DNA from 2 places in the Xylophilus sp. PBN-3R genome. Region 2 is predicted to be linked to the other one. Evidence: predicted binding sites of a transcription regulator. Region 2 holds the regulator's gene; the other holds the start of a gene.

Region 1 (4,313 bases), 380 kb from region 2:
TGTAGATATTGAGCGACTGGGCCTGGTCGATCCACTTCTGGCGGCGCGACGCGGCCTCGACCAGCCAGGTGGTCTCGACTTCGAAAGCGGTGGCGTAGAGCGACTTGATTTCGGGCGGCACGCGGTCGATGGGACGCAGCGATCCGTCGAAGTGCTTCAGGTCCATGACCATCACGTCGTCCCAGAGGTTCAGGCGTTTCAGGTCACGCACCAGGTAGCTGTTGATGACGGTGAATTCGCCGGACAGGTTCGACTTGACCGACAGGTTGCCGAAGCAGGGTTCGATGGATGCGTCGACGCCGATGATGTTCGAGATGGTGGCGGTCGGAGCGATGGCCACGCAGTTCGAATTGCGCATGCCGTCGGCGGCGATCTTCTTGCGCAGGCTGTCCCAGTCCAACGATACCGAGCGGTCTACCTCGACATAACCGCCGCGGGCTTCGGCCAGCAGGTTCAGGGTGTCCAGCGGCAGGATGCCCTGGTCCCACAGCGAACCCTGGTAGGTCTCGTAGCGGCCGCGTTCGCGGGCCAGCTCGGTCGATGCCCAGTAGGCGTAGTAGCAAATGGCTTCCATCGACTTGTCGGCGAACTCGACGGCCTGTTGCGATGCGTACGGAATGCGCAGTTCGTACAGGCTGTCCTGGAAGCCCATCAGGCCCAGGCCGACCGGGCGGTGGCGCAGGTTGGAGTCACGTGCCTTCTTGACGGCGTAGTAGTTGATGTCGATCACGTTGTCGAGCATGCGCATGGCCGTGGAGATGGTCTTGCGCAGCTTGTCGTGGTCGAGCTTGCCGTCCTTCAGATGCTGCTGCAGGTTGACCGAACCCAGGTTGCAGACGGCGGTCTCGGTGTCGCTGGTGTTCAGGGTGATCTCGGTGCACAGGTTGGAAGAGTGCACGACCCCCACGTGCTGCTGCGGCGAGCGCACGTTGCAGGCGTCCTTGAAGGTGATCCAGGGATGGCCGGTCTCGAACAGCATGGTGAGCATCTTGCGCCACAGGTCGGTTGCCTGGAGGGTGCGCGACGGCTTGATCTCGCCGGCCTTGGCACGGGCTTCGTAGGCCACGTAGGCGCGTTCGAAGTCGGCACCGAACAGGTCGTGCAGGTCGGGCACGGTGGAGGGCGAGAACAGCGTCCATTCGCCCTTTTCCATGACGCGGCGCATGAACAGGTCGGGGATCCAGTTCGCGGTGTTCATGTCATGGGTGCGGCGGCGGTCGTCGCCGGTGTTCTTGCGCAGTTCCAGGAACTCCTCGATGTCCAGGTGCCAGGTCTCGAGGTAGGTGCAGACGGCGCCCTTGCGTTTGCCGCCCTGGTTGACCGCCACGGCGGTGTCGTTGACCACCTTCAGGAAGGGCACGACGCCTTGCGATTCGCCGTTGGTGCCCTTGATGTGGGAGCCCAAGGCGCGCACGCGGGTCCAGTCGTTGCCCAGGCCGCCGGCGAACTTGCTCAGCAGGGCGTTTTCCTTGATGGACTCGTAGATGCCGTCGAGGTCGTCGGGCACGGTGGTCAGGTAGCAGGACGACAGCTGCGAGCGCAGGGTGCCGCTGTTGAACAGCGTGGGGGTGGACGACATGAAGTCGAACGACGACAGCACTTCGTAGAACTCGATGGCGCGGGCTTCGCGGTCGGTTTCCTGCAGCGCCAGGCCCATGGCCACACGCATGAAGAAGGACTGCGGCATTTCGATGCGGGTCTTCTTGACGTGCTGGAAGTAGCGGTCGTACAGGGTCTGCAGGCCGAGGTAGTCGAACTGCAGGTCGCGCTCGGCCTTCAGGGCACGTGCCAGGCGAGGCAGGTCATAGCCGCCCAGGCGTTCGTCCAGCAGGTCGTTGTCGATGCCGGTCTGGATGAAACGGGGGAAGTACTCGATGTAGGCGGCCGCCATCTCGTGCGGCGCGGTTTCGCGGCCGAACACTTCGCGGGCGATGGTGTGCAGCAGCAGGCGGGCGGTGGCGTAGGTGTAGTCCGGGTCTTTTTCGATCAGGGTGCGGGCAGCCAGGATGGCGGCCTTGAACACTTCGTCGATCGGCACGCCGTCGTACAGGTTGCGCATGGTTTCGGCGACGATCGGGTCGGCCTTCACGTCGGCGCCCAGGCCGGAGCAGGCCGAGGTGATCAGCGCCTGCAGCTTGCCCATGTCCATGGCGACCCGCTGGCCGTTGTCCATCACGTGCATGGTCGGCGCGGCGGGCTTGGCTTCTTCGACCTGGCGGGTGCGTTCCTGGGTGCGGCGCTCGCGGTACAGCACGTAGGCGCGGGCGACTTCGTGGTGGCTGCCACGCATCAGGCCGAGTTCGACCTGGTCCTGCACGTCCTCGATGTGGAAGGTGCCGCCGCCCGGACGAGAACGCACCAGCGCACGCGAGACGTTCTGGGTCAGCAGGTCGACCGTTTCACGAACGCTGGCCGATGCCGCGCCGCCTGTGCCGTGGACGGCCAGGAAAGCCTTCATCAGCGCGACCGCGATCTTCTGCGGCTCGAACGGCACGACCGAGCCGTTGCGGCGAATGATCTGGTAATGCGAATGCGTGCCCGCATTGGCGGCAGGCGGGTTCTGGCCGGTCGATGAGGCGGATGCCTGGAAGGGTTGGCCGGCTTCGGCAATGGGCGTGCTGGTGGCAGTTTGCATTCGGGTATTCCTCAACGTTGTTCAGTGGCTTTGACCGTGTACGCGGCACGTGGCGGCGGCAGGAAACGCGCTATCTCGGCAATCGCTGCCAACCGGGGCTGGCAGTCTTACGGCAGTGGCTGGTGCCGGATCAAAGCCCTATATGTAGGGTCGGGGGTTCATTCTAGACACCACAGGTTGTGTTGAACACACAAAAAATTGTGCCGTTCCTCTTGACATGCCGGATGCCTAAAAACGGCGAAATTGCGGAAACCCGGCAAACCCAGCGCCCATGCGGCCTGCGGCGTTTGTCCGTCCAAACCAGCGGCGGAAAAAACGTTCTGAAATTTTTTCGGAGTTTTTTTACACGCTGGCGGGGCTGCCTGGAAATGAGGCATCCGACCAGCCGAGCAGACGCTGGAAGCGTTTCCAGTCGAAGCCGGGGCCGGGATCGTTCTTGCGCCCCGGTGCGATGTCCGAGTGGCCGGCGACGAAGGTCACCGGGTAACGCCGGGGCAGCGCCTGGCAGACCCGGGCCAGAGTGATGTATTGCGCAGCTTCGAAGGTCAGGCCCTCCAGTCCCTCCAGTTCGATGCCGATCGAATCGTCGTTGCAGTTGTCGCGGCCGCGCCAGTGCGACCGGCCGGCATGCCAGGCGCGAGCGTCGCAGTCGACGAACTGCCATAACGCGCCGTCGCGGCGGATATAGAAGTGACTAGAGACCTCCATGCCGCGAATGGTGGCGAAATAAGGATGGCGATCCCAGTCCAGCCGGTTGGTGAACAGTTCGAAGACTTCGGGGCCGCCGTATTCGCCCGGCGGCAGGCTGATGGAGTGCACCACCGCCAGGTCGATCACCGCATCGGCCGGACGCGGGCCGAAATTGGGTGAGGGGCAGTGCAACGCGCTGCGCAGCCAGCCGCCGTCCCAGGTATCGGACCCGGCGGGGCCGTCAGTCGCCGTCTGCGGCACTGGCGGCATTTTCGGCTTCATGGGTATCGCCCGGTTCGGTGATGCCGAGCCGGGCGATGCGGTAGCGGATCTGCCGCAGGCTGATCCCCAGTTGGGCGGCCGCGGCGGTGCGGTTGAACCGGTTGTCGGCTAGCGCCTTTACCAGGATCTCGCGCTCGCGGGCGTCGAGGTAGGCCTGAAGGTCGTCGGGCATGGGAACCGCGCTCGGTATGGGCGGCGGCCCGGCATCGGCGGCGCATTCGTCGTCCTCCGCGGCTTCCAGTTGCAGCAGCTCGCCTTCGCTGAGCGCCACCGCCCGGTGCAGCAGGTTCTCGAGTTCTCGCACATTGCCGGGTAGCGGAAGGGTCTGCAGGCGCTCCAGCGCGGCTTCGGACAGCCGGGGTGTCGGCATGCCCGACTCGGCCGAGATACGTTCGAGCAATGCCGCGCACAACTGGGCCAGGTCTTCGCGGCGTTCGCGCAGAGGTGGCACTACCACCTCGATCACGTTGAGCCGGTAATACAGGTCTTGCCGAAACCGGCCGGAACGGACGTCAGCGCCCAAATCGCGATGGGTGGCGCTGACGATGCGCACGTCGATGGTGTCTTCCTGGGCCGACCCGACCGGCCGCACGCAGCGTTCCTGGATGGCGCGCAGCAGCTTGGACTGCATGGCCAGCGGCAGGTCGCCGATCTCGTCGAGGAACAAGGTGCCGCCACGGGCAGCCTGGAAGTAGCCTTCGCGGTC
Region 2 (4,313 bases):
CCAGGGCATTGGCGTCGTCGTGCAGTTCGAGTTCGGCCGCCACCGTGAGGGCCACGCTGTCGTCGCCCTCTGCGCCCAGGGCGTCCAGGTCTTTTTCACGCAGGGCGTAGGCCATCTTGTCGAGCTGGCCGCCGAGCTTGGCCGATGCCTGCTGGAAGATCGCCTGTTCTTCGGCGCTGCCGCCTTCGCCGCGGTGGGCGCCCAGCGCCGAAAGATAGTTGAGCAGCGTGTGCGATTGCACCAGCACCCGGATGCCGGCGTCGATGCCGCCTCGCACCAGGCCGGGCTCCTGCAGCACCAGTGAAACGGCGGTCGACAGGGCTGCGTCGGCATCGTGTGCGTTGCGCCTTGCCACCCGGTAGGCCAGATCGTCACGTTTGCCGCCGCCCACCTGCGCGCCGATGGCCTGCAGGTAACGCGCGGCCGTGGTCATGGCGGCAGCCGCAGCGGGCCGCAGCCGGCGAGCACGCCAGTCGGGCAGGATGCCGATGACAGCCGCCGAGGCGATCAGCGCGCCCAGCACCGTATCGACCATGCGAGGCAGGATCAGCTCGGCGGCATTGCTGGTCTGGTTGTTGCCCATCAACACGACCAGCGTCACTGCGGCGGTGGCAAAACCATAACGCGTCTTGTTGAAGGCGAAAAACACCATGCCCGCGGCCACCGCCACCGCCGACTGGATCAGCAGGTCGGGGAACAGCACCAGCAATGCCCAGCCGGCGACCAGTCCGCAGAAGGTGCCGATGACCCGTTCCAGCACCCGTCGGCGGGTGGCGCCGAAACTCGGCTGGCAGACGAAGAGCGTGGTCAACAGCACCCAGTAGCCGTGGTCGGCGTGCAGCAGGCTCAGGCCGACGAAACCGGCAGCCAGCGCCAGCGACAGCCGCACCGCGTGGCGGAAGATGGGCGCTTCCAGCCGGCACTGCCCGCGCACCCTGGCGAAGGCTTCGCGCAGGGTGCGGGGCGTGGAATCGAACAGGGTTTCGCCCAGGCTGGCGGGCTGCGGTTCACCGGCGCCGGCCAGTTGCTGGTCGAGCGACTGCAGGTTCTGCCTGAGCGCCTGCAGCGAACGTAGCTGCCGCGCACGTTTGGACAGGCGGCCCGGACCTGCGCTGTTCAGCTGTTCGTCCTCCAGATGCGCCAGAGCGCCGGTCAGGTCGGCCAGTGCCTGGGTGGTGGCGCCGTCGTCCTGCCATCCACGGCGCAGGCGGATGGCCTGCGCCAGCTCGGCGCAGACACTGCCCTGCAGCGCCAGGGTGCGCTGGCAGCGGAACATCACGTCGCTGTGAAAGAAGGCATCGGCCAGTTCGGCATACGCCACGTGCGACGAGCTGGCGCGTTCGTGCACGTCCTGCGCGATGAAGTACTGGGCCAGCAGCAGCCGGCTTTGTTCGTTACCTTCGTCGGGCGGCACACCGGTGGCCGGATCGACGGGCGGCAGACGTCGCAGCAGCGCGTCCTTGGCCAGGTTGAGCGCCTGCACCACGTCGACATTGCGATGGGCCAGGGCGATGCGGCGGCGTTCCATGTCCACGCCGCGGATCGGTTCGAACATGGCGGCCTTCAGCCACAGGTACTGCGCCAGCATGTCGTAGACCTGGGCGATGCGGCGGCGCACCGGGTTCAGTTCGAAGATGCGGGCCCATGCGACCGACACCACGCCATAGGCCGTGGCCCCCGACAGCAGCAGCGCCGGCTGAAGCCACAGCAGTTCGCTATGGCCGTGGGTCTCGATGCCGGTGGCGCTGTAGAGCGAAAGCACCAGCGTGGACCAGGCGATGGCCCGGTAGCGTTCGCTGATGGCGCCCAGCATGGTCAGCACGAAGGCGGCAAGGCAAAGCGCGGCAGCAAATGCCCAGTGGCGGTCGAACAGCAACTGCACCGTCAGGGATGCGACCGAAAAACTCAGCAATGTCACCAGCACGGTGCGCAACCGTCCGCGCCAGCCGTCGTCGGTCTCGCCGATGCCGCCAGCGATCACTCCGAGGAACATCGGCATCACGTAGTCGAGCCGGTCGTAGTGCCAGCAGGCCGCCATGATGGCGGCGAGGACGATGCCCACCCGAGCCCCGGCTACACCGGAATCGTGGGCCCACAGTCGCTTGAGCAGCGTGTGGGGAGCGGTACGGAACATCGGAGGCGTCACAGGGTAAACCCTAGTTGTACGCAAGAACCGTGCGCGCGGGTTTCAGGTTCGCACCACCTCATCGACCAGCGTCTTGAACTCGTCGATGTCTTCGAAACTTCGGTAAACGCTGGCAAACCGCACATAGGCCACCTTGTCGAGACGGCGCAGTTCGCGCATCACCAGTTCACCGAGGCGGTTGGATGCGATTTCGCGCAGGCCGGTGGTCAGCAGCGCTTCTTCGATGCGTTCGACCGCACTGTCGACCTGCTCGACGCCGACCGGCCGCTTGCGCAGGGCGAGGTCCATCGAGGCACGCAGTTTTTCAGGCTTGAAGTCGACCCGCCGGCCGTCCTTCTTGACGATGGCCGGAAAGCTGAGGTCCGGCCGCTCGTAGGTGGTGAAACGTTTATCGCAGGCGCCGCAGCGGCGCCTGCGCCGGATGAAGGTCGCGTCCTCGGCCACCCGGGTGTCGATCACCTGGGTGTCCGCGTGGGCGCAGAAGGGGCACTTCATCCGGGCAGCCGATTACTTGTAGACCGGGAAACGCGAGGTCAGCGCGTGCACCTTGGCGCGGACCGCTTCGATGTTCGCGGCATCGCGCGGGTTGTCCAGCACGTCGGCCACCAGGTGGGCGGTGGCGCGGGCTTCCTCGTCCTTGAAACCACGGGTGGTCATGGCCGGAGTGCCGATCCGCACGCCGCTGGTCACGAAGGGCTTTTCGGGGTCGTTCGGAATGGCGTTCTTGTTGATCGTCATGTGGGCGCTGCCCAGCACGGCTTCGGCTTCCTTGCCGGTGATGCCCTTGCTGCGCAGGTCGACCAGCATGACGTGGCTCTGCGTGCCGCCGCTCACGATACGCAGGCCGCGGGCAGTCAGCGTTTCGGCCACGATGCGGGCATTGGCCACCACCTGCTGCTGGTAGGCCTTGAACTCGGGTGTCAGGGCTTCCTTGAACGCCACTGCCTTGGCGGCGATGACATGCATCAGCGGGCCGCCCTGCAGGCCGGGGAAGATCGCGCTGTTGATGGCTTTCTCGTGCTCGGCCTTCATCAGGATGATGCCGCCGCGCGGGCCACGCAGGCTCTTGTGGGTGGTCGAGGTGACGATGTCGGCGTAAGGCACCGGGTTGGGATACACACCCGCGGCGATGAGGCCGGCGTAGTGGGCCATGTCGACCATGAAGATCGCGCCGACTTCCTTGGCGATTTTTGCGAAGCGCTCGAAATCGATGTGCAGCGAATAGGCCGAGGCGCCGGCGACGATCAGCTTGGGCTTGTGTTCGCGGGCCTTGGCTTCCATCGCGTCGTAGTCGATGGCTTCGTTCTTGTCGAGGCCGTAGGAAACCACGTTGAACCACTTGCCGGACATGTTCAGCGGCATGCCGTGGGTCAGGTGACCGCCCTCGGCCAGGCTCATGCCCATGATGGTGTCGCCGGGCTTCAGGAAAGCCAGAAACACGGCTTCGTTGGCCGAAGCGCCGCAATGCGGCTGCACGTTGGCGGCATCGGCGCCGAACAGCTGCTTGACGCGGTCGATGGCCAGTTGCTCGGCGATGTCGACGAATTCGCAGCCACCGTAATAACGCTTGCCCGGATAACCTTCGGCGTACTTGTTGGTCAACTGGGTGCCCTGGGCCCACATCACGGCCGGCGAAGCGTAGTTTTCGCTGGCGATCAGCTCGATGTGCTGTTCCTGGCGCAGGTTCTCGGCCTGGATGGCGGCAAAGATTTCGGGGTCGGCTTGTTCGACAAGAATGGAACGGTCGTACATGGCGTGGCAGTCCTTCAGACGAATGAAAGTCCCTGTGTGGAAACGAGGGCTGCCCAGGCGAACGGCTGAAACACACCGGTCATCAGCCAAAGGGCCGCTGTTCCGGGCGGTACGCTTCCCAGTGGTTGTCGGGGCGTTGCCCCGCATGGATTCCACGTCAGCGGCAGCGGAGCCAGCGGCCCGCCGCGCCTATCGCCAGTCGCGTACGGCGGCTATTTTAACGGTTTCGAAAGAGACGTCCGCCGTCCGCCTGCATCAACTTATTGCGCAGCCGCGATTTCCAGGTGCGACAGGGTGGCGGTCGCTACCTTTTCCGGCGTGGCGGCGGGGCCTTCGGCCGGAGCCGCCACCGGGATCGGACGGATCGGCAGAACCTGCATCGGTGCCGGCGTGATGATGGCCGGCGGCAGCACCG

Evidence for each region. Region 2 encodes NrdR, which represses ribonucleotide reductase genes. Its sites were predicted from a motif close to CACNANATNTNGTG; they were not measured.
Region 1: AC3ANW_RS02615 (ribonucleoside-diphosphate reductase subunit alpha) is a predicted target of NrdR. The motif match lies at 2,772-2,785, and genes of this name have one in related genera.

Annotation. Positions count from the first base shown of each region.
Region 1 covers NZ_CM173225.1:557,911-562,223, forward strand. Annotated here, with positions in the region: gene AC3ANW_RS02615 (ribonucleoside-diphosphate reductase subunit alpha) at 1-2,635, opposite strand, end outside; gene ampD (1,6-anhydro-N-acetylmuramyl-L-alanine amidase AmpD) at 2,978-3,595, opposite strand; gene AC3ANW_RS02625 (sigma-54-dependent transcriptional regulator) at 3,567-4,313, opposite strand, start outside.
Region 2 covers NZ_CM173225.1:937,216-941,528, forward strand. Annotated here, with positions in the region: gene yccS (YccS family putative transporter) at 1-2,134, opposite strand, end outside; gene nrdR (transcriptional regulator NrdR) at 2,189-2,641, opposite strand; gene glyA (serine hydroxymethyltransferase) at 2,654-3,898, opposite strand; gene AC3ANW_RS04340 (transglycosylase SLT domain-containing protein) at 4,159-4,313, opposite strand, start outside.